Linked DNA regions of Parabacteroides chongii. The protein of the gene in region 1 interacts with the protein of each later gene in a pairwise test. Links are inferred from orthologs where the notes say so. Each region holds a gene or a part of one and is shown in the gene's direction. Other genes may lie near its edges. The genes, in order: P3L47_RS19655 and mrdA.

Region 1 (9,455 bases):
GATCGAGTGACATTACTGAGTCCATTTTGCAGGTGGCTGTGATCTGGCAGTCTACTACGCCTTCGAAAGAACGTAACATAGGAACCAGGGTATCGATGGCGGGGTATAATCCGATTAATTTCTCGACCATGACATTTTCCAGATCGAGATCGAAACCTGCAGAAGCACCGCTTTCATCCTTAGCCGTGTAGAACATTGTCATATTTCCACGACCGATATTCGAATCCATCTTGAGGTTGCTGAGGTTGATGCTCTGATCGCGGATGATCACTTCACCAAGGACATTGCTCAGTTCGACATCTTTGAAATCGATCTTTTTCGCATCTGTATGAAGCGTCATATCCAAATAAGCAGGGATAACGAATACCCGGTCTGTCGTGTCTAATGTGGCTGTAGCCATGGAATCCTGCAATGTATGGGTATCCATTGTGACGAGATTTTCTTCGTCGATAGCTGACTGGTCGGCTGTTGCGGCATGTTGTTCCGAATATTGCATGCCTGAGTTCATCGCTTTCATTAGCTGGTTACAGTCGATATAGTCGGATGTCAGGGAGAAGTTGCCCTGTAATTTTCCTCCTCGCAACATGGCTTGGCGGATACGTTTTATTTCTCCGTTCAGCATGAAATCGCTTTTTCCCAGATGCAGGTGTGCATCGGTGAGTGTAATGTCGTTGGTGTTGAACTTCATGGTTGTCTGATCTATTCTCATCGGTAGAGGCAGCAGGCGGCTGAATCCGCGCATTTTGTTGAACGAAAGACTGCCGCGTACTTCCCAGCGACGTAATAACTGCGTTGTCACATCGGTTGTGTCTGCCTGTACCTGACCAGGTATTCTTGGACGGCGTGTACGTGTTACTCTTGCAGCTGTTTGCGTAGTCGTATCGGTCCGGGCCAGCCTGCGTTGACGTATGGCATCCCGGTAGGGAAGAGCTTCTATATTAAATGTATTTCCGGAGAGGATCATTCCGGTACGCATCGGCAGAATGAAATAACGCAGGGTATCGACAGAGATGGTAGCTCCGGCAGTCGGTATGAGTTTGTTGGATGCGGATGATTTGATGCCGCCTTTCATAACAGTCTGTCCGGCCACCAGCCATACGGAGTCAGGAAGACGGGTGCGCAGATAATCGAATTTCAACTGTGCTGTCATTGGGATAACGGCTGTCGTATCGATTACCGGTGATGTTTTTGCCTGTATAGCCAATCGGCTGATGTTGGTACTGATGTCGTCCTGATATTTGACGTTCAGGCTGTCGACGGACAGTGTTATGCTTAACAGGTCCTTATTTTCCAGGTAAGAACTACTTAACTGGGTTGAATCGACCGAGAAAGCTGCATTGGTAATAAAGACATCCATTCCCAACGGTTTACTGTAGGCTTTCAATGTATCGATATTCAAACGGCCTGACGCATGTACTTTTCCGTACTGGCTGTTCAGCAGGTCATCCACATTGAACGAGGCAGAAAGGTCGGCATCCATTACTCCCTGGAGGAATAGGGTGTCCGGGTTCAGGAATTCTTTTGCCAGCCGTGTGAAATCTATCTTTCCTTTAATATTTGTATCTATATTGGGAGAAGTCAGCAGGTTGGTGACTTTTCCGCTCATATCCAGGGAAGTTGTCAGACCTTTTAATGTCAGTTGTTCCAACGAGACGAAAGAAGAGTCGGGATACATGCCGTTCAGATGGAGGTCCATATCCATCTGTAGGGTGTCGATCCCTTGTTTGAGACCTTTGACGTGGTAAGAGCCATTCTCTATTTTACAGCATAGGTTAACCGAGGGGACAATGCTGTCGCCCAGGTAACCATGTATGTTACCTTCCACGATGACTGCACCTTTAGCTTCTATTTTTTCTCTGTGTTGGAAGTAGGCATCGGGTATGAATTTCAGCAGATCGTTCATATCGGATACTTTAAGCCCGACTTCCATGTCTATTTTGGTCTGTTTCAGCGGCGGCAGGCTGCTGACAGAACCGTTGGCTGTAAAAGGCAGGTTGTTTACCAGCAATTCGGCATCGTTCAATGTGATTGTATTGAAGTTGTCGGATAACAGGAGTTGGCTTTTTAGTTTCAGCGCCAGTTTATTTTCTAATGTATAGGTCGGACTACTGAAAAGAATAGAGGTAGAGCCGGTTTCAATGTCCAGCTTGTTCTTCCCGTCGGTCAGCGAGCCGTCCATGTTAAGGAAGAAACCGTTGATCTCGGCAAATAAGTCTGCTTCACGGTCGTCGTAAGTGAAACGGCCATTTGAGATACGGACTTTTTGCAGGTCGATAGGTGGCAAAGGCTTTTTGTCGGTCTCGGCAGAATCGGGTTCACTGGAATAAATATCCCAGTTGGCAGCCCCTTTTTTATTGACGTAACCGTAGAAGCGGGGTTCTTCGAGGCTGAACTCGCCGATGGTTATCTTGCCGCCGAAAAGAAAGTCGGTTGGCCGGAGGGAGATAACGGCTGTTTTGAAAGCAAGCAACGAGTCGGATGGGATGGCCAGTTCTTCTTCGTGTGCAGTAGAGTCTTCTGCTGCATGCGAGATCAGGTGACCATTCGTAAGCCGGATACCTAGATGCGGGTATGTTTCGAAATAAGTAAGCTCGATCCGTTCGCAATCCAGGTGGGCATCAAGGAATTTATTGGTCTGTTCGATGACAAGCGGAGTCAGTTTCTCCGGAGGGAGAACACCCCAGTTCAGAATACTGAAGCCGATACCCGGCAGGATAAAGAACAGGGTAACAGCAATAACGATAATAGTTGTAACTACTTTTTTATTGATCTTCATATTGTCTTCATGTATTGGTCATACAAAAGTATGTAAATAAACCCATATCTTTGTACCAGATAAGTTTATTTAAAAGAATATAGGAATATGGATTTTCGCCTGAAGGTATTTTACAGCGTAGCGACTAACCTGAGCTTTACGAAAGCTTCCAAAGAGTTGTATATAAGCCAGCCCGCTATAAGCAAACATATTCATGAACTGGAGATGCAGTATAAGATGCCGTTGTTCGACCGTACCGGTAGCCGTATCGTGCTGACACGGGCAGGGGAATTGCTTTTGTCGCATACTAATACGTTGCTTGCCGCTTACCGGCAACTGGATTTCGAGATGAATCTGCTGACCGATAATATCTGCGGCGACCTGCGCCTGGGGGCGAGTACCACGATTGCCCAATATGTTTTGCCTCCTATATTATCTTCTTTTATCAGGAAGTTTCCCGATATACGCGCTTCTTTGCTGAACGGTAACAGCCATGATATCGAAAAGGCTTTGTGTGAAGGAAAGATCACTTTGGGGCTGGTGGAAGGGAAGATTCGCCAGAGCTCCCTCCACTATACGCCTTTTATGAAAGATGAGTTGGTGGTGATTACGCATACCGGCAGCAAGCTCGCTCATTTTGAAGAACTGTCGCTGGAGCAGCTTTGCACTCTGCCGCTGGTGCTCCGTGAAAATGGCTCGGGAACATTATCTGTCCTGGAATCTACGCTTGCCGAGCATCAGATCAAATTGTCTCAATTAAATGTTCTGATGCAATTGGGAAGTACCGAAAGTATCAAGTTGTTTCTTGAAAATTCGGATGTCCTTGCGATCGTATCGGTGCGTGCCGTTACCCGCGAACTGATGTCGGGTTCATTGAAAGTGATTGATATCACGGACTTTTCAGCCGAACGTATGTTCTCCTTTGTGCAGTTGCAAGGGCAGAGCGGCGGACTGGAGGAGAGTTTTATCCGGTATATGCAAGCCTATAAATAAGGTCAGATATGGATACCGTAATCGTGTTTTACTTCATCCATCACAAAAGTACTTTCCAGTGATCCCAGGCTGTCGATCGTTCCCAGGACATTCAGGATAAATTCTTGATAATGCTTCATATTGGGGGCATGTATCTTTAGCAGGTAATCGTAACTGCCTGATATATTATAACATTCGGTTACTTCAGGTATCTCCTGTATGATCCGTGTGAAATCAGTCGCTATCTCTTTATTGAGCTTACTGAGTTTGACGCGGCAAAAGACGACAAAGCCCAGGTTCAGCTTTTCCGCATCCAATACGGCGATATACTTCTTTATATATCCCCCGTTCTCCAAACGTCTGAGACGTTCGAAAACAGGTGTGGACGAAAGGTTTACCCGGGCGGCAAGCTCTTTCGTCGTTAATCGTGCATTCTCCTGCAGCGTACGAAGTATCTGCAAATCCTTTTTATCAAGAGTCTCCATAGAATAAAATTCTTTTATTGGGGCTATTTTAACTATTATCCGGTTTGTTTATTCTGTGTACTGATGCAAAAATAGGGTTATTTTCTGTATTATCAATATTTCTTGTTTGATATTTCCATGTATTGTACTTTTGCTGGTGAATAATTCGATAATCAGTTAAACTAAAAAGAATACGATCATGGCAAAAAGAGAATTGCATTTTGAGACTTTACAGCTTCATGTGGGACAGGAACAGGCAGATCCGGCAACAGATTCACGTGCAGTTCCTATTTATCAGACAACATCTTATGTGTTTCATAACTCGGCACATGCCGCAGCCCGTTTCGGTCTGCAGGATCCGGGTAACATATACGGACGCTTGACTAATTCGACTCAAGGTGTTTTTGAACAACGGGTAGCTGTCCTGGAAGGCGGTGTAGCAGGGCTGGCTGTAGCCTCCGGTGCTGCTGCTATTACCTATGCATTTGAGAATATTGCCCGTGCCGGTGACCATATCGTTGCTGCTAAAACCATTTATGGCGGTAGTTATAATCTGCTGGCGCATACATTGCCCGCTTATGGGATAACCGCCACCTTTGTCGATCCGGCTGACCTGTCGAATTTCGAGAAAGCCATTCAACCGAATACAAAGGCTGTCTTTATTGAAACCCTGGGAAATCCTAATTCCAATATTATAGATATAGAGGTAGTCGCTGATATTGCCCATCGCCACAAGATACCCTTGATCGTCGACAATACGTTCGGAACTCCTTATCTGATCCGTCCGATCGAGTACGGGGCTGATATTGTAGTACATTCTGCGACCAAGTTTATAGGCGGGCATGGCACATCGCTGGGTGGTGTGATTGTCGATTCCGGTAAGTTCGACTGGGTCGCTTCCGGTAAGTTTCCGCAATTGACAGAGCCCGATCCGAGTTATCATGGCGTACGTTTTGTCGATGCAGCCGGTCCGGCAGCGTATGTTACCCGTATTCGTGCTATCCTCTTGCGTGATACCGGAGCCTGCATCAGTCCTTTCAATGCATTCATTTTATTACAGGGGCTGGAGACACTTTCTTTGCGTGTGGAACGCCATGTGGAAAATGCCTTGAAAGTCGTGGATTTTCTGAAAGATCATCCGAAAGTGAAAAAGGTAAACCACCCGTCACTGCCGGACCATCCCGACCATGCTTTATATAAACGTTATTTCCCCAAAGGCGGCGGTTCCATTTTTACTTTCGAGCTGAAAGGCGGTCAGGAGGAAGCACACCGCTTCATCGACAGTTTGGAGATTTTCTCTTTGTTGGCAAATGTTGCCGATGTCAAATCTCTTGTTATTCATCCGGCAAGTACGACCCATTCTCAATTGAGTGCCGAAGAACTGGTAGACCAGGAAATTTATCCGGGAACAGTTCGTTTGTCGATCGGGACGGAACATATTGAGGATTTGCTGGCTGATTTGGAAGAGGCGCTTGCCAGAATCTGAACAATCAGAATGAAAGGAGGGTTATAACTTCAAGTTATCATCTATTCCATAATGTGATTGGTATGATATCTTTTTTTAATTTACTTTTGCGCCGTCAAAAATATAAGGATAACTAAGATATTATAGTAATGGACACAATTGAACAAGTGCTTGCGAAGTATAACAAACCTCTTTTCATTCTTCTTTTTATTTTATGCCTGATGCCTTTTATATCGCCCGCAATAGCCCTGTTTCTAGGGCTTACACTCGGGATGACAGCCGGGCAGCCTTTTCCTAAGTTTAGTAAGAAGACATCCAAATATCTGCTACAGTTTTCGGTCGTTGGGCTCGGGTTCGGTATGAATCTGCATGAGTCGCTGAAGACAGGGAAGGAAGGCATGCTTTTCACCATTGTGTCGGTGGCGGCTGTACTGGTGTTGGGTATATATCTGGGCAAACGCCTGATGATGGATCGGAAAACCGCTTATCTGATCTCTGCCGGGACAGCTATTTGCGGCGGTAGCGCCATTGCAGCCGTAGGGCCGGTAGTGAAAGCTAACGATAATGAAATGTCGATGGCACTGGGTACGATCTTTATCCTGAATGCAATTGCGCTGTTTATCTTTCCCCCTATCGGTCATTTACTCAATATGACACAGGAGCAATTCGGCATGTGGGCGGCTATTGCTATCCACGACACCAGTTCGGTGGTCGGTGCCGGTGCCGCTTATGGCGAGGAAGCGCTTGAAATCGCTACGATGGTTAAGTTGACGCGTGCTTTGTGGATTATTCCGATTACGATCGTGACCATGTTCCTCTTCAAGCAAAAAGGTGGTAAGATTGCTATCCCCTGGTTTATCTTCTTTTTCATTTTGGCAATGGTTGCCAACACCTTTTTAACGATCCCCGAAACAGTGACAGGTTCGTTGGTTTGGTTGGCTAAAAAGGGATTGACTGTCACTCTCTTCCTTATCGGAGCCGGATTATCAAGAAAAGTAATCAAACAGGTCGGTGTCCGTCCGATGGTACAAGGGGTAGTGCTTTGGGTTTTCATCGGTTTAATTAGCCTGGGAGTTATATTATTGGTTTAATTTCTTATCTTTGCGATTTCTAAGCGAATAAGAAGATGGCTTCAAAAATAACAAAAGGTATTATAATTACATTCTGGGTACTGTTTGCGGCAGCAGTAGGGACTGTATTTCTGATTTTTACCGCAATAGCGAATGGCTCTATCGGGTATATGCCGCCGGTGGAACAGCTCGAAAATCCTATCGATAAATATGCTTCCCAGATCATTTCATCTGACGGAAAGACATTGGGAAGTTATGCCCATAGTCAGGATAACCGTATCATGACAAATTATAAGGATCTTTCTCCCGACCTGGTGAAAGCCTTGATAGCTACCGAAGATATTCGTTATGCACAACATAGCGGTATCGATGCGCAGGGATTGTTCCGCGCTGTTGTGAAACGCGGTATCCTGATGCAGAAGAGTGGTGGCGGTGGTAGTACCATTACCCAGCAGCTGGCAAAACAGCTTTTCTCACCTAGTGCCGATAACTTTATGGAACGCCTGTTCCAAAAGCCGATCGAATGGGTGATTGCCGTTCAATTGGAACGTTATTATACAAAGGAAGAGATTATCAGCATGTATTTGAACAAATTTGACTTCCTGTATAATGCAGTCGGTATTCAATCGGCTGCACGTGTCTATTTCGGAACAACCCCTAAGAATTTAAAGATAGAAGAAGCGGCGACACTGGTGGGAATGTGTAAGAATCCTTCTTATTTCAATCCTGTTCGTCAGAATGAACGTACCCGCGGACGCCGTAACACCGTTCTGGATCAGATGGAAAAGGCGGGGTATATCAGCCGGGCGGAATGTGATTCTCTGAAAGCATTACCTCTGACTGTCCGTTTCAGCCGTATGGACCACAAAGACGGACCAGCTCCTTATTTCCGTGAATATCTTCGTCTTGTCCTGACGGCGAAGAAACCGGAGCGTAAGCGCTATGCCTCCTGGCAAGGTCAGAAATTCTCGGAAGACTCGTTGGCATGGGAGACGAACCCGTTATACGGTTGGTGTAATAAGAATAAGAAAGCGGATGGACAATATTATAATGTATATACAGACGGTCTTAAAATTTATACGACTATTGATTCGCGTATGCAGCAATATGCCGAAGAAGCTGTTCGTGAACATATAGGCGGAACTTTGCAACCTGCTTTCTTCAAAGAAAAGAAAGGACGTAGTTATGCTCCGTTTTCCCGTGATGTGAGAGCCGGACAGGTGGATACGATGTTGATGCGCGCTATGCATCAGACAGACCGTTACCGTGCGATGAAGAAGGAAGGTATGAGCGAAGCCGATATGCGTAAGGAGTTCCAGAAGCCGGTAGAAATGAGCGTGTTCAGCTGGAACGGTCCGGTTGATACGATTATGTCTCCATGGGATTCTATCCGTTACCATAAGAGCTTCCTGCGTACGGCGTTTATGTCGATGGACCCGCGTACCGGATATGTGAAGGCATATGTGGGCGGGATAGATTATAATGATTTCCAGTATGATATGATCAATGGCGGCCGCAGGCAGGTGGGTTCTACTATTAAGCCGTTCCTGTACTCGTTGGCGATGATTGAAGGCTTTAGTCCGTGCGATGAAATGTTGCATGTCGAACAGAAGTTGACGGATGAAAACGGGATACTTTGGGCTCCAAAGAATGCCGGAGCCAAGAGGGTCGGTGAAATGGTTACGTTGCAGTGGGGATTGCAGAACTCTTCGAACTGGGTGACTGCTTATTTGATGAAGCAGCTTTCTCCTTATACGTTTGTTCGTCTGTTGCATTCTTTTGGAATAAAAGGGAATATCGATCCTGTTATTTCTGTCTCTTTGGGAACACCGGATGTATCGGTAGGTGAAATGGTAGGAGCTTATACGACCTTTGCCAATAAAGGTATTCGCGTCGAGCCTATGTATGTAACCCGTATCGAAGACCAGTATGGGAATACGATAGCTAGTTTCAATCAACAAATGAGTGAGGTGTTGCCGGAAGATGCTTCCTATAAGATGTTATATATGTTGAGGAGCGTGATTGATGGTGGAACCGGAGGACGTGTTCGTTTCCGTTATGGTATAAAAGCACCGATGGGTGGTAAGACTGGTACGACACAGAATAACTCCGATGGTTGGTTTATGGGATTCACGCCTAGTTTGGTGTCCGGTTGTTGGGTCGGAGGAGAAGACCGTTCTATTCATTTCGACCGTCTTCAGGAAGGGCAGGGGGCAAGTATGGCATTGCCTATCTACGGCTTATTTATGCAGAAGGTGTATGCCGACAAGACGCTCGGTTATTCGGAAGAGGAAGACTTCGATGTTCCTGAACAATATGCCGATCCTTGTAAAACGATAACGGAAGAAGAACGAAAGAGTATCCCGGCAGATGCAGGAGGTATCGATAAAATGTTTGAATAGTAGACTGGATTAGTTGAAATACAACTCCCGCAAATCTAAATTATTTATTAGATTTGCGGGAGTTCCTTTTTTAGGATAAACTGAACTTATTCCTAAGGAAAGTGGTTTACTGATTATAAAGTGATATAACATGAATTTCAGACATAAATATGTATTGGCTATCGATCAGGGAACAACAACATCCCGTGCCATCCTGTTTAATCGTCAGGGACAGGTCATCACTCTCTCGCAGAAAACATTCCAACAATATTTCCCCAAGCCGGGTTGGGTAGAACATGACCCGAACGAGATTTGGTATACGCAATCGCTCGCGATCAAGGAAGCGAT
Region 2 (16,007 bases), 1.8 Mb from region 1 along the record:
GAACTTCTCTTCCAGTTCCGATACGCGGATACCGTCGGCATCGCTGAAATCCGGTTTTTCGTAAAGCGCATTCTTTTCGCTCATCACCTCCCACAGGGTGGTATGTCCCATCAAAACGGTATCCATCACCGTATATTCGTCGAAAGCAAAGTGGTCCTGGCTCAATACCGAAAGACGTTCTCCCGGACCCAGGCTCACCGAACCGCGCGTCGGGTCGAGCTGTTTGCTGATCACGCGAAGAAATGTTGATTTTCCGGCACCGTTGGCACCGATAATACCGTAGCAGTTACCCGGCGTAAACTTCATGTTTACATCCTGAAAAAGGATACGTTTGCCGAACTGTACGTCCAGATTGTTTACTGTTATCATATTTTGAGTATCTATTAAATTTCGAATGAGTGTGCAAAGATACTAAAAACAGACGTTCTGTGCCAGCCCGAATCGTTTTAATCGGAGTAACCGCATCAAAATATCGTGTATTTTTATAAAAGATAACCCGTTGGCGGAATTTATTTCGCCCATACCCTTCACCTGTCACTCGTGTTGTATTAGCCTGTTAAGCAGTTAGATACGGTGAATGGTGACGTTTCACTGACAAAATAGCCGCCGGAGCCAATATCTGTGACTGCCGGAGCTACTTCCAATGGATGCCGGAGCTATTTTCAGTGGGTGCCGCAGCCAATACGAACGGGTGCCTACTCATTTTGAATAAGTGCCCGCCCATTGAAGAGAATACGTAAGTATTTCCGAAAAAAAGATAGCTCTTTTGAAGATAAAAGTCCCTTCTTTTGATTTTAAAAGTCTTGTCTTAACATTTCAAAAGACCCTACTTTTGATTTGTGATTTTTAGCCTTTATAAAGACGTGTCACCGGAAAATGCAGATACATAGATAGATGTAAGCGGTGACGGGTGAAGGCTTATCTGCGTTCCGTTAATATTGTATGTCAATTATCTCTATTATTGCTTCACATCTTTCTGGATAATGGCATTGTTGAGTCTTTCCTTTTTGTCTTTTTCGTTGTTTTTTCTGTTTTTTCGGGATTTGCCCCTACAGTTTTCAACAGATTCTAAGTTTTATTAATGAATTGCCTCGGGAAATTAATTCTCAACATTCATATACATATTGAAAATAATTATCTACTTTTGTGCTCTAAAACATTAAAATAAACCTAACAAAGATGGCTGCAACAAAACGTATTAAGCGTGCATTGGTCTCCGTGTTTCATAAAGAGGGACTGGATGAAATCTTAAAAAAACTCCACAATGAAGGTGTGACTTTTGTGTCAACTGGTGGAACTCAGACGTTTATCGAATCATTAGGCATCCCTTGCGATGCGGTAGAAGACCTGACTGGTTATCCTTCTATCTTGGGAGGACGTGTTAAAACACTTCACCCGAAAGTTTTTGGCGGCATTCTTAATCGTAGAGAAAATGAAGGCGACAGAGAACAGATCGCTCAATACGAAATTCCAGAAATTGACCTCGTGATTGTAGACCTGTATCCGTTTGAGGAAACAGTTGCTTCCGGAGCTGAAGAACAGGCAATCATCGAAAAGATAGATATAGGCGGTATCTCATTGATCCGTGCCGCTGCAAAGAACTTCAAAGATGTAGTGATCGTAGCATCTAAAGCACAGTATCAGCCTTTGATGCAAGTGCTGAATGAAAAAGGGGCAGAAACTTCCCTGGAAGACCGTAAATGGTTTGCCAAAGAAGCTTTTGCTGTTTCTTCTGGCTATGATTCTGCTATTTTCAATTATTTTGACGGACGCGAAGGCTCTCACCTGCGTGTTGCTGTAGATCAGCCAATGCACCTGCGTTACGGTGAAAACCCGCACCAGGCTGCCAAATACTATGGTAAGTTCAACGATATGTTCGATCAGATCCATGGTAAGGAAATTTCTTACAACAACTTGCTGGATATCGATGCTGCTGTCAGCCTGATCGACGAGTTCGACGAACTGACATTCGCTATCCTGAAACATAATAACGCATGTGGTATCGCATCCCGTCCGACTGTGCTCGAAGCATGGAAAGATGCATTGGCCGGTGACCCGGTTTCTGCTTTCGGCGGTATCCTGATTACCAACAGCGTGATCGATAAAGAAGTAGCAGAAGAGATCAACAAGATCTTCTTCGAAGTGATCATCGCCCCGGAATATACAAAAGACGCTTTGGAAGTGCTGATGCAGAAGAAAAACCGCATCATTCTGATCCGTAAGGAAGCAAAGACATGTCCGATGCAATTCCGCTCACTATTGAATGGTGCATTGATGCAGGAAAAAGACCTGAGCATCCAGACTGCTGCAGATCTGGAACCGATGACTGACAAAAAGCCTTCCGCACAGGAAACGGCAGACCTGTTGTTCGCTAATAAACTGGTGAAACACAGCAAATCGAACGCTATCACATTGGTAAAGAACAAACAGCTTTGTGCCAGTGGTATCGGTCAGACATCGCGCGTAGATTCTTTGAAACAAGCTATTGAAAAGGCAAACTCTTTCAAATTTGATCTGAAAGGTGCCGTTATGGCTTCTGATGCATTTTTCCCGTTTCCTGACTGTGTTGAGATTGCTGATAAGGCAGGTATTACTGCCGTTATCCAACCGGGTGGTTCTGTAAATGACAAGCTGTCTGTTGATTATTGTAATGAACATGGCTTGGCTATGGTTAAGACGGGAGTCCGTCATTTCAAACACTAAAAAAACACCTTATTAAAAAATGGGATTATTTTCTTTTACACAAGAAATAGCGATGGACCTGGGTACTGCGAATACCATCATCATCAGTGGTGGTAAGGTCGTGGTAGATCAGCCATCGGTAGTTGCCCTCGACCGGCGTACCGACAAGGTGCTGGCAGTCGGAGAGAAGGCACGCCAGATGCACGGAAAGACGCACGAGAATATTCGTACGATCCGTCCGTTGCGCGATGGTGTGATTGCCGACTTCTTTGCTGCCGAGCAAATGATACGCGGTATGATCAAAATGATAAATCCGAAACATCGCTGGTTTTCTCCTTCATTGCGGATCGTGGTTTGTATCCCGTCCGGAAGCACTGAAGTGGAGATACGTGCCGTACGTGACTCTGCCGAGCATGCCGGAGGACGCGATGTTTATATGATCTATGAACCTATGGCAGCTGCGATCGGTATCGGTATCGATGTGGAAGCGCCCGAAGGAAACATGATCGTGGATATAGGCGGTGGTACGACTGAGATCGCTGTTATCTCGTTGGGTGGTATCGTTTCCAATAAATCGATCCGTATCGCCGGGGATGACCTGACGGCTGATATAATGGAATATATGCGTCGCCAGCATAATGTGAAAGTCGGTGAACGTACAGCCGAGTTGATCAAGATCAATGTCGGTTCTGCATTGACGTTCCTGGATAATCCTCCTGAAGATTATATTGTACATGGTCCGAATCAGATGACGGCTCTTCCGATGGAAGTTCCTGTTTCTTATCAGGAAATAGCACACTGTCTGGAAAAATCTATTTCCAAGATGGAAGCAGCTATCCTGAGCGCACTCGAACAGACTCCTCCCGAACTGTATGCCGATATCGTACGCAACGGTATCTATTTGGCAGGTGGTGGTGCTCTGATGCGCGGGCTTGACAAGCGTCTGACGGACAAGATCAATATCCCGTTCCATATTGCAGAAGATCCGTTGCATGCGGTTGCAAAAGGTACGGGCGTAGCATTGAAGAATATAGATAAATTTAATTTCCTTATCCGATAAAATAGTTGACAGTTGACAGTTGACAAGTGACAGTTTAATTTTTATTCTAACTGTCAACTGTCACTTGTCAACTGTTAACTTGTTATATGGCTTATGCGTAAACTGCTGGACTTCCTGGTAAGAAAGAGGCATTGGTTTCTGTTTGTTTTGCTTGAGATTGTTTCGTTGATGCTGATCTATCGTAATAATGCATACCAGCGGAATATCATCTTTAGTTCGGCAAACGTATTGACCGGTCATATTTCATCTGTTTCCGGTTATGTGACATCCTATCTGGACCTGCGTGAAATAAACAAGGAGTTGCTGGAGAGGAACGGGCAGTTGGAAATGGATTTGCTGGAGTTGCAGGACCGTCTAGATATGATGGTCGCCGATACACTTACTTTTAGCGGGTTTGCTCCTGATTCGACCGAACAGTTTCCGTATAGTTTTGTCTTGGCGGAGGTTGTGAATAATAGTGTAAGCCATCTTTCGAATTACATCACTGTGAATAAAGGACGTAAAGACGGTATCGCACCGGATATGGGCGTTGTTTCCGAAAGGGGAGTTGTTGGCATTGTTTCCACTGTGACAGATCAGTTCTCAGTGATCATCCCTTTACTTAATCCTAAATCACGGTTGAGTTGCAAGGTGTTGGGAAGTAGTTATTTCGGTTCGTTGAGTTGGAATGGACGAAATACCCGCTATGCCAACCTGGAAGAACTGCCACGGCATGTGGAGTTTCAGAAAGGAGATACGATCGTGACGAGCGGTTATTCGAGTGTGTTCCCGGCAGGACTGGTTGTCGGTACGGTTTCCGACTTTGAGAAACAGCACGACGATAACTTCTTTTCACTGGAGGTGGAACTGGCGACAGATTTTCAGTCGTTAAACAACGTCAGGATCATTAAGAATTATAATCAGGCAGAACAGAGAAGAGTAGAACAAGAGGCGAGGAGAAATGATTAATTTATTACGGGGGTTGATTTATTTCGTTGTATTGGTATTGATTCAGGTGTTGATCCTGAACAATATACATTTCCTGCGGGTCGCAACGCCGTTTTTATATCTTTATTTCATCATAAAGATGCCGGTAGGAACGTCGCGCGATGTGGTTGTTTTGTCTTCTTTTCTGATCGGGCTGGTGATCGATATGTTCTCAAATACGCCGGGAATGCATGCTGCGGCATGTACACTGGCTGGGGTTATACGTGAACCCTTGATTCGCTTTTTCATGGGAAAGGACCTGCCCGAAGGGATCTACCCTTCCTATAAGACCTTTGGCTATGGTGGTTTCTTCCGATATGTTTTCTCATTCGTGGTGATCCATCATGTCACTTTATTCCTGATCGAATCGCTGACTTTATTCGATCCGTTATTCCTTGCGATCCGTATCGGTGCGAGTGTGGTAACGACTACATTATTAATTTGTACGATAGAAGCTTTCAATATAGAGACACAGAAGAGTGGAGACTAATACGAAGTATACACTTGAGAACAGGCGTTATGTAATAATAGGTGCCGTAGTTCTGTTGGTTCTCATCTTTATTGTTCGTTTGTTCTACCTTCAGGTGGTGGAAAACGATTATAAAGCATGGGCTGACAGCAATGCGTTTTTGAAAAAGACCCTGAACCCCTCCCGTGGGATGATCTATGACCGTAATGATAAACTGTTAGTCTACAATCAACCGGCTTATGATGTGATGCTTATTATGCGTGAGGTTCAGCCTTTCGATACGCTGGATTTCTGTAATATCCTCAATATAACCAAGGAGCAGTTCGAAAAGCAGATCGCCAATATCAAGAACCGCCGGTTGAATCCGGGATATTCGTCATATGTCCCGCAATTGTTTATGAATCATCTTTCAGCACAGGAGTGTGGCGTATTGCAGGAAAAACTGTATAAATTCCCCGGCTTTTATATTCAGAACCGTACGATTCGTCAATATGAATATCCCTATGCGGCACATGTGTTGGGTAATATAGGGGAAGTAAACCGGAAAGATATAGAAAAAGACGATTATTATGTACAGGGAGATTACGCCGGTCGTGCAGGAGTTGAACGTTCATATGAGAAAGAGTTGCGTGGTGTAAAAGGAGTGGAGATTCTTTTACGGGATGTGCATGGTCGTATAAAGGGAAAATACGATGACGGGAACAGCGATATTCATCCGGTTTCGGGTAAGAGTTTGAAACTGGCAATAGATATTGATTTGCAGGCTTACGGAGAGAAGCTGATGCGGAATAAGGTTGGAAGTATCGTGATGATAGAACCGGAAACAGGTGAAGTGCTTTGTATGGTTTCTTCACCTAATTACGATCCGAGCTTGCTGGTCGGACGCCAGCGGGGTAAGAATCATAAGATGCTGGAGGAGACTCCCCAGACTCCGCTTATCGATCGTTCTATAACCGGTTTTTATCCTCCCGGTTCGACGTTTAAACCCACACAGGGGCTGATCTTTTTACAGGAAGGGGTGATAACGCCTGAAACGATGTATACCTGTGCGCATGGATATACTTATTCTCCAAAGCGGAAACCGGCCTGTCACGGACATCCTTCTCCTTTGAGTCTGGTCCCGGCTTTGGCAACTTCCTGTAACTCTTATTTCTGTTGGGGGTTACATGATATGCTGGATAGCCGCCGTCGTTATCCGACCATACAAAAAGGTTTTGAGGTTTGGAAGAATCACCTGGTATCTATGGGATACGGCTATCAGTTGGGAATCGATTTGCCTGGAGAAAGAAGAGGATTTGTCCCGAACAGTAAGTTTTATGATAATTATTATCACCGTTGGACTTCTACGACAGTCATCTCTATTGCAATCGGTCAGGGAGAAATAGCAGCAACGCCGTTACAAATTTGTAATTTGGCGGCAACAATTGCCAATCGGGGATATTTTATTACCCCTCATGTCGTGAAAGAAATACAGGATACACCTTTGGATACTCTTTATACAAACAAACGATATCCGACTGTGGATGCAAAACATTATGAAGTTGTTGCGGAAGGTATGCGCAATGCGGTACTGGGCGGTACTTGCTGGGCTGCAGCGATTCCCGGTATTGAAGTATGCGGTAAAACCGGTACAGCTGAAAACCCTCATGGAAAGGACCATTCTGCCTTTATCGGCTTTGCTCCTTATAAGAACCCGAAAGTGGCTATTTGCGTCTATGTTCAAAATGGAGGTTTCGGTGCGGCGTTTGGAGTTCCTATCGGTAAGTTAATGATGGAATATTATCTGAAGGGTGAAATATCACCGGAAGATAAAGCCTTGGAAGAAAAAATGACAAATTCGGTGGTAACTGAAGACCGTGTTTATTTATTATCTGATTATGGGGTACAGAAAGACTGAAATGTGGAAGACGATTGACTGGTTTACCATTATACTTTATATGTTGATGATAGTAGCCGGTTGGTTCACTATTTGTGGTGCCAGTTTTGAGTTTGACAGCATGAGCCTGTTTGATATAAACGGACGTCCCGGATCGCAGCTGATGTGGGTGGGTATTTCTATGGTGGTTATTTTTGTCATACTGATGCTGGAAAGCGATTTCTTCGATGTCTTCGGTTATCTGATATATGCAGCTATTATCCTTTTGCTGATAGCTACTATCTTTTTTGCTCCGAATATCAAAGGATCTCATTCATGGTTGCAACTGGGGTCTTTCCGTATACAGCCGGCGGAGTTTGCAAAGTTTGCAACGGCACTGGCTGTGGCGAAGTTCATGAATTCTTATGGATTTCAACTGACCACAGTCAAGAACTTTTCTATAACACTCCTGCTTATTTTCCTGCCGATGATTTGTATCATTCTGCAAAAAGAAACCGGTTCGGCATTGGTTTATTTTGCTTTTTTCCTGATGCTATATCGGGAGGGCATGTCCGGATATATTCTGCTGGCAGGTGTTTGTGCGGTAGCTTTTTTTGTGACGACCATGAAGTTCTCGGATGTTGTAGTAGGTGCAACGGATATGGGAACATTGATTGTCTCTTCAATGATATTGGTTATTTCTTTTTTTCTTGTGGCTAGAATTCGCAAGAACAGGATGGCTTTACAGATTATGCTGGGAGGGACGGCTCTCGTGTATCTGGTAGCTTATATAACTTCTCTTTTTATCCCCGTAAATTTTGCCTGGGTTTCAGTGGGATTAGTCGGACTGGCTATCGTTTATCTGATATATCTTTCTCTTCGTAACTGGGTGTGGCATTATGGAATGATAGCGGCTTTTGCTTTAGGGTCGATGGCTTTTATGTATTCGGTGGATTATGTATTCGATGAAATACTGGAGCCTCACCAGCAAATTCGTATCAAAGTGTCGTTGGGATTGGAAGATGATCCCAGCGGAGCAGGTTATAATGTGAATCAGTCGAAGATCGCTATCGGGTCGGGTGGGTTGACCGGGAAAGGTTTTTTAAACGGGACACAGACCAAATTGAAATATGTGCCGGAGCAGGAAACCGATTTTATTTTTTGTACGGTAGGCGAGGAACATGGTTTTGTCGGTTCTACGCTTGTCCTTCTCCTGTTTGGGGCATTTATTATCCGATTAGTCGTGCTTGCAGAACGGCAGAATACAACATTTGGCAGGGTGTACGGATATAGTGTTGCCTCCATATTCTTCTTTCACCTGGCTATCAACGTCGGAATGGTTACCGGGCTGACTCCTGTGATCGGTATTCCGTTGCCTTTCTTCAGTTATGGAGGCTCTTCTTTATTAGGTTTTACAATCTTATTATTTATTTTCCTTCGGCTGGATGCTTCCCGGAGAGAGCGTTGATCTTCGTTGATCAGTTCACTTTTTCTACCCGGAAGCCGATTTCCTGTATACCTCTTAATGTACTGTCACGCATACCCTGGCGGAAGCTGAACGTATACATCCCCGGATGTTCGAATTTATAATTTGTCCGTATGGGAAAACTGGACTGAAATAAGGAGATACCGTGTCCATACCATTTTCCGAATTCATCCGCTAAAACACATTCTATCGTATCCCTCTTCAAAGGACCGATCGGCTGTTCTTCGTTGCAGAATAGCCAAAGATTCTGATAAGGATACATATTGTTGTTGCGAACCTCAAAAGTCAGGTTGTAAGGAGTGGTGATGTCGTCTACGTGAAAAGAAAAATAATATTCCTTATCCTTCCCCCACGTTGTGTTATCAATGGCCTGGTACTGGTCGTACAAGGCCTGTTGATCGCAGGAGAAGCATAAGAATACAAAGAGAACGACAACGATTCCTTTAAGCTTCGGGCTTATTCTCCGGTTTGTTTCCTCCCGGTTTAGCTTGATGCTGAGGTTTGTCATTATTCGCTTGTTTGTCATTATTCTCTTTAGGCTTTTGTCTGTTTCTGTTATTCCGGTTGTTATTATTGTTGTTGCGGTTGTTATTATTACCGCCTCCTTTATTACCTCCGGAGTTGTTATTGTTATTATTGTTGGGAGCCTTTTCGTTTCTGGGCTGTTTGTCGTTACCCGAAGGCCGGTTATTTGCCGGTTTGTTGTTACCGTTTTCTCTATTTTCTCCGTTGGCAGAAGCGTTCGGATGATTCCCTCCGCTATTATTGCCGTTGCCTCCGTTTCCTCCATTGCCTGATGGACGTTTTTTCTTCTTTTTCTTGACAGAGTCAAAACGAGTGACGCTATCCTGACCGAGAATATCCTGTGCATCGCGTTTAGGCGGTTGCGGTTTGGTGTCGGCTTCCAGAGTAACCGGTTTGCTTCCTTTCTTATTCATATTGATCACATCGAAAGCACGATCTGCTGATATCGTAACCAGGTTGGCGGCAAAAGATTTGTCGGTTGAATAAGTTATCTCACGTTTGAAGATGTCTGTCTTGAAGTGATAGTAATTGTTATCCTTTGTTTCAAGTACGATTTCCCTGGACGGTAAACGCTTTTGGGCTTCCACGTAAGCATCCACTTCATAGTTGATGCAACATTTCAGTTTGGCACATTGTCCGGCCAGTTTCTGAGGGTTCATGGATATATCCTGATAGCGGGCAGCACCGGTAGCCACTGAAACAAAGCTCGTCATCCAACTGGAACAGCACAATTCACGTCCGCAAGGACCTATACCACCGATGCGTCCGGCTTCCTGACGGGCACCGATCTGTTTCATTTCGATACGTACACGGAATGCTTCTGCCAGGACTTTGATCAGTTGGCGGAAATCGACACGCTCGTCGGCGATATAATAGAAAATAGCCTTGTTGCCATCTCCCTGGTATTCTACGTCGCCGATCTTCATGTTCAGTCCCAGGTCTGCTGCGATCTGTCGTGAACGGATCATAGTGGCATGTTCTTTCGCCTTTGCTTCTTCGTACTTCTCTATATCAGTCGGTTTCGCTTTGCGATATACCTTCTTAGGTTCATATCCTTCCCCTGTACGTACATTGTTCTTTTTCATTTGAAGAAGAACAAGTTTTCCGGTAAGGGTGACAGTCCCTATATCATGTCCGGGACTGGCTTCGACAGCAACCATATCCCCTTTTTCAAGAGGTATTTTTGAACTATTCAGATAATACCCTTTACGGGTGTTTTTGAATTGCACTTCTACGTAATCGGTTGCATTTTCCGCATCGGGCACATCGCAGAGCCAATCGTAGGTATTCAGTTTATTATTTTGTATTTTGCTGCATCCTTTTTTCCCCATGCAGCAACTTCCTTTATTTAGTTTGAAATCCATTTTCTAGTTGTATATGTATTTATAGTCTGTACAATTACGCAAAAATAGTCAAATATTCTCAGAGAATGAGCAAGGGAAAGTGAAAAAACAAGAATAGGGAAAACGTGAAAGGCCCCCAAGCTGATATTTCTACCGTTTGGGAGCCTTTTATTATAAAAATAGTAACAGTTTAGTCTACTAAGCCGTGACTTTTAAATACCTTGTGAATTGCTTCAAGTGCATAATCCAACTGCTCTTTCGTGTGAGTAGCCATCAGTGAGAAACGGATCAGCGTGTCTTCCGGAGCAACGGCCGGAGAAACTACCGGATTTACAAAGATTCCGGCTTCGAACAATTCTTTAACGATCAGGAATGTCAGATCGTTATCACGGATGAATAACGGAATGATCGGAGTGGCGGTATGTCCGATTTCACAACCCATGTTACGGAAACCGTCCAGGGCATAGTGAGTCAGATCCCACAGATGTTCGATACGTTCCGGTTCGCTCAACATGATATCGAGTGCGGCACCTGCTGCTGCTGTAGCTGCCGGCGTGTTGCTGGCACTGAAGATGTAAGAACGTGAATTGTGACGGAGGTAGTTGATCGTGTCTTTATCAGAAGCGATAAATCCACCGATAGAAGCCAGTGATTTACTGAATGTACCCATAATGAGGTCTACGTCGTCGGTAACACCGAAGTGGTTACATGTTCCGCGTCCGTGATCACCTAGAACTCCCAGGCCGTGTGCTTCGTCAACCATGACGCTGGCATTGTATTTCTTTGCCAGTGCTACGATTTCGGGAAGTTTGGCTATATCTCCTTCCATACTGAATACCCCGTCGATAACGATCAGCTTCACCTTGTCAGGTTCGCATTTCTGGAGTTGTTTTTCCAGCGATTCCATGTCGTTATGCTTGTATTTCAGTTTAGTTGAGAAAGACAGACGATGGCCTTCAATGATGGAGGCGTGGTCCAGTTCATCCCACAAGATATAATCTTCACGTCCTGTCAGACAGGAAACTACTCCCAGGTTCACCTGGAAACCTGTTGAATACACGATCGCATCTTCTTTTCCTACGAATTCAGCCAGACGTTTTTCCAATTCAATATGGATGTCAAGCGTACCATTCAGGAAACGTGAACCGGCACAACCCGTACCGTACTTTTTGATCGCTTCAATTGCAGCCTCTTTTACTTTAGGATGATTAGTCAATCCTAAATAAGCGTTTGAGCCAAACATCAAGACTTTTTTACCACTGATCATTACTTCAGTATCCTGATCGCTTTCGATCATTCTGAAATAAGGGTAAATTCCTGCAGCCATCGCTTTTTGAGGAGCATCGTACTTTGCTAGTTTCTCTTGTAAAAGTTTCATATTATTATTGAAGAGAATGATTTTCTCGCTTATTAAAATTCCATTATAGAATTAAGGGTTTGTCGTATACATATTCACCTATGTTTCGGCAAATCCAGCCGCAAAAGTAGTAAAAAAATAACTTATAGTAGCCTTAATGCTTTAAAAGTTTTACAAAAGCATTATTTTTGTCGCTTCAATCTTTATAAACAGTTAGGATGGGCGGAAAAAAAATAAAGGTGCAGGCTATAATAAATCCTATTTCCGGTGTCGGTTCGAAAAGAAAGATACCTAAGATGATCGAGCAAATGTGCGAGAAAGGCGATTGTCCGTTGGAGATTTCTTTCACCGAATATGCGGGGCATGCCAGTGAGTTGACGAGAAAGGCAATTGACGAAGGAGCCAATTGTATTATAGCTGTAGGTGGCGACGGCACGGTGAATGAAATAGCCCGTGCGATGGTTCATTCGGATGCCGTTTTGGGGATTGTCCCGAAAGGGTCCGGCAACGGGTTGGCCCGTGAGCTCCATATACCGATGGATGCTAAACGGGCATTGGAGCTGATAATCAAAGGACATGTTTCCACTATCGATTGCTGCAAGGCGAACGACCGTGTATTCTTTTGTACCTGTGGGGTAGGTTTTGATGCGGCGGTAAGCCAGAAGTTCGCTGAGGAAAAACGGCGCGGATCTCTTACCTATATAAAAAATACGGTGGCGGAATATTTGAGTTACAAGCCGGAACCATATGAGTTGCTGGTGGATAACCAGACCATTAAGGAGAAAGCTTTTTTGGTAGCATGTGCCAACGCCTCCCAGTATGGAAACAATGCGTTCATTGCCCCTCATGCCAATATACAGGACGGGCAGATGGATTTGACTATATTGTCGCCTTTTACACCGTTGGATATAGCGCCTTTGGCAATCCAGTTATTTACAAAGCAGATCGATCGGAACAGTAAGATCAAGACGATGAAAGCGCGTCAGGTAACCATTATCCGTCAGAGTCCGGGTGTTATGCATCTAGATGGAGAGCCTGTTATGGCAGATAGCCGGATCGATATTTCGGTCATACCGCAGTCTTTACATGTGATAACGCCTGAAGTGATATCCTTTACCGAGGAGGTTCATAATTTGTTTGGTGAAGTAACGCGTTTCTTCGACAAGAAACTACCTTACATTTTCAGATAAAAATCTTTGGTTAATGCTATGTATTCCGGGGTGTACTGGTGTCTGGATTCTTCTATGACCAGTGTATCCCGGTTTGTTGTATCTGCTTCTACTGCCGATAACTCAATCAGTAATCGTTTGGGGTGAGCTCCGGGGACAGGTATTACGTCTGTCTGTCTGGAAACAAATAAAGAATTTTTCCAGGCAATCGATTCTACTTCCTCCAATTGTTCGTAAGGCAGGACCAGGGCTATACGTCCGGAAGAAGATAACAGGGAACAGGCATTTTCAACCAGTTCGGATAAAGGCAGGCTGTCCGTATGGCGTGCAACCGAACGTTTATTGTCCGGACATTTCAAGGAATTTATAAAATAGGGAGGATTGGAAACGATCAGATCGTATTTTTTACGGGTAACCGAACCGGCAAATTCCGAACAGGCAGCATGTATAACCCTGATTCTTTCAGCGAATGGAGATGCCTTCACATTCTCTTTCGCCTGGATACAGGCATCGTTGTCTATGTCGATCGCATCGATATCTCCCGTACTTCGCTGGGCGAGCATTAGAGCGATGATTCCTGTACCGGTTCCTATATCCAAAATGTTTTTACAGTCGGCGAGATTGCCCCATGCTCCGAGCAAAACGGCGTCTGTTCCGACTTTCATTGCACACTTATCATGCCATATCGTGAACTTTTTGAATTGAAAATAAGGATTTGCCATACATATTTTTATATTGTGAGGGGCAAAAGTAGCTAGAATTACCTGAAAAGCTGTAACTTTGGCACGTTTATTGTATCAATAAGTACAATTGATAGGGAAGTAATATGATGAAAGAAAGAATGAAGAGGTTTACCGATGAGTCGTATGACGATTTGGACGATAATATTGGGATTGTAATGCCTATCCTTACAGAATGTGATGTGGATGAGGATTTTACAGATGGTATAGATAAAGTAGGGAATGTGGTTCCTATTCTTCCGTTGAGGAATATGGTACTTTTTCCGGGAGTAGCCATGCCGGTCATTGTCGGCAGGCCTAAATCTATGCGTCTGATAAAAGAGGCTGTTCACAATAAATCTTTGATCGGTGTTGTCTGTCAGAAAGAAGTGAACACGGAGGATCCGGAGTATAATGATTTGTATACGACCGGTGTAATCGCAGATATTGTCCGTGTACTTGAAATGCCGGATGGTACGACAACGGTGATTCTGCAAGGAAAGAAACGTTTCTCCCTGGATGCTCTGGAAGAAACAGAACCCTATCTGAAAGGAAAAATAACTTTGCTGGAAGATAGGATGCCGGATAAGACCGACCGTGAGTTTGAGGCGCTTATCTCAACGATCAAAGATCTGACAATTAAAATGTTGGGTTCGATGAGCGAGCCGCCGCGTGATTTGATCTTCTCCATAAAGAATAATAAGAATGTCCTTTATCTGGTCAACTTCTCCTGTAGCAACATCCCCAGCGGAGCTTCAGAAAAGCAGGAACTTCTGTTGATCGGCGACCTGAAGGATCGTGCTTATCGTTTGTTGTTTATTCTGAATCGTGAATATCAGCTGGTAGAACTGAAGGCTTCTATCCAAATGAAAACACATGAAGATATAAACCAGCAGCAACGGGAATATTTCCTGCAGCAGCAGATCAAGACTATTCAGGAAGAACTGGGTGGAAATATAAATGAACTGGAAATAAAAGAGTTACGGGAAAAGGCTAGAAAGAAAAAATGGCCGGCTTCTGTTGCTGAGATATTTGAGAAAGAGGTACGTAAGCTGGAACGTTTGCATCCGCAATCGCCTGACTTCTCCATACAGACACAATATGTACAGACGATCGTTAATTTGCCGTGGAATGAATACAGTAAAGATAACTTCAACCTGGTACATGCCCAAAAGGTTCTTGACCGTGATCATTACGGACTGGAAAAGGTAAAGGAACGTATCATCGAGCATTTGGCGGTATTGAAGCTGAAAGGAGACATGAAGTCGCCGATTATCTGTTTGTACGGACCTCCGGGAGTGGGTAAAACTTCGCTGGGTAAATCTGTCGCTGAAGCGTTGCACCGTAAATATGTGCGTATATCGTTAGGCGGTCTGCATGATGAAGCAGAGATACGCGGTCATCGTCGTACGTATATAGGGGCTATGAGTGGCCGTATTATTCAAAATATCCAAAAGTCGGGAAGCTCGAATCCTGTGTTTATCCTGGATGAAATAGATAAAGTAACGAATGATTTCAAAGGTGATCCTGCTTCTGCCTTACTGGAAGTCCTGGATCCGGAACAGAACTCCGCTTTCCACGATAACTATTTGGATATCGATTATGATTTGAGTAAAGTCATGTTTATCGCTACGGCAAACAATTTGAATACGATTTCACAGCCTTTGCTGGATCGTATGGAGTTGATTGAAGTGAGCGGATATATCCTGGAAGAAAAAGTAGAGATCGCTGCCCGTCATTTGGTACCGAAGCAACTGGAAGCTCATGGCCTTAGTAAAGGCAAGGTGAAGTTTCCTAAAAAGACTTTGCAGGTTATTGTCGAATCATATACCCGTGAAAGCGGTGTCCGTGAACTGGATAAAAAGATTGCCAAGATCATGCGTAAACTGGCTCGTAAAGTTGCTTCCGACGAAGCTATCCCATCGCAGATCAAACCGGAAGATCTGCATGAATATCTGGGGCCGGTAGAATACAGTCGTGATAAATATCAGGGGAATGAATATGCCGGTGTTGTAACCGGATTGGCGTGGACCGCTGTAGGAGGAGAGATCCTTTTCGTGGAATCCAGCCTGAGCCGGGGAAAAGGGTCGAAGTTAACTTTGACAGGTAACTTAGGGGATGTAATGAAAGAATCTGCCATGTTGGCACTTGAGTATATCCATGCCCATGCCTCTGTCTTCAATATAAATGAGGATTTGTTCGAAAACTGGAATGTACATATCCATGTTCCTGAAGGAGCGATCCCGAAAGACGGGCCCAGTGCCGGTGTGACCATGGTTACGTCTTTGGTATCGGCATTTACACAGCGTAAGGTACGGAAGAATCTGGCAATGACCGGAGAGATTACATTGCGTGGTAAGGTGCTTCCGGTTGGAG

Evidence for each region.
Region 2: the proteins of P3L47_RS19655 (region 1) and mrdA interact in binary tests that used the Escherichia coli proteins (3 or more experiments, as listed by UniProt). The link is inferred for Parabacteroides chongii from one-to-one orthologs.

The regions. Positions count from the first base shown.
Region 1 is NZ_CP120849.1:5,142,254-5,151,708, reverse strand. Bases 6,475-9,455 are described here. They hold P3L47_RS19655 (transglycosylase domain-containing protein), read left to right. Parts: upstream 6,475-6,782; coding sequence 6,783-9,128; downstream 9,129-9,455. Other genes in these bases: glpK (glycerol kinase GlpK), read left to right, coding at 9,259-9,455; P3L47_RS19660 (YeiH family protein), read left to right, coding at 6,475-6,747. Also shown: P3L47_RS19680 (AsmA family protein), read right to left, coding at 1-2,776; P3L47_RS19675 (LysR family transcriptional regulator), read left to right, coding at 2,864-3,748; P3L47_RS19670 (Lrp/AsnC family transcriptional regulator), read right to left, coding at 3,751-4,212; P3L47_RS19665 (O-acetylhomoserine aminocarboxypropyltransferase/cysteine synthase family protein), read left to right, coding at 4,391-5,677; more of P3L47_RS19660, read left to right, coding at 5,806-6,474. UniProt on the Escherichia coli protein: Cell wall formation. Synthesis of cross-linked peptidoglycan from the lipid intermediates.
Region 2 is NZ_CP120849.1:3,321,363-3,337,369, forward strand. The notes cover bases 4,632-7,630. They hold mrdA (penicillin-binding protein 2), read left to right. Parts: upstream 4,632-5,187; coding sequence 5,188-7,074; downstream 7,075-7,630. Other genes in these bases: mreC (rod shape-determining protein MreC), read left to right, coding at 4,632-4,690; mreD (rod shape-determining protein MreD), read left to right, coding at 4,683-5,198; rodA (rod shape-determining protein RodA), read left to right, coding at 7,055-7,630. Outside these bases: P3L47_RS12245 (ABC-F family ATP-binding cassette domain-containing protein), read right to left, coding at 1-369; purH (bifunctional phosphoribosylaminoimidazolecarboxamide formyltransferase/IMP cyclohydrolase), read left to right, coding at 1,180-2,703; P3L47_RS12255 (rod shape-determining protein), read left to right, coding at 2,723-3,742; more of mreC, read left to right, coding at 3,836-4,631; more of rodA, read left to right, coding at 7,631-8,500; gliding motility lipoprotein GldH, read right to left, coding at 8,511-9,026; P3L47_RS12285 (PSP1 domain-containing protein), read right to left, coding at 8,962-10,407; spt (serine palmitoyltransferase), read right to left, coding at 10,577-11,764; P3L47_RS12295 (diacylglycerol/lipid kinase family protein), read left to right, coding at 11,962-12,933; P3L47_RS12300 (tRNA1(Val) (adenine(37)-N6)-methyltransferase), read right to left, coding at 12,918-13,634; lon (endopeptidase La), read left to right, coding at 13,739-16,007. UniProt on the Escherichia coli protein: Catalyzes cross-linking of the peptidoglycan cell wall. Responsible for the determination of the rod shape of the cell. Is probably required for lateral peptidoglycan synthesis and maintenance of the correct diameter during lateral and centripetal growth.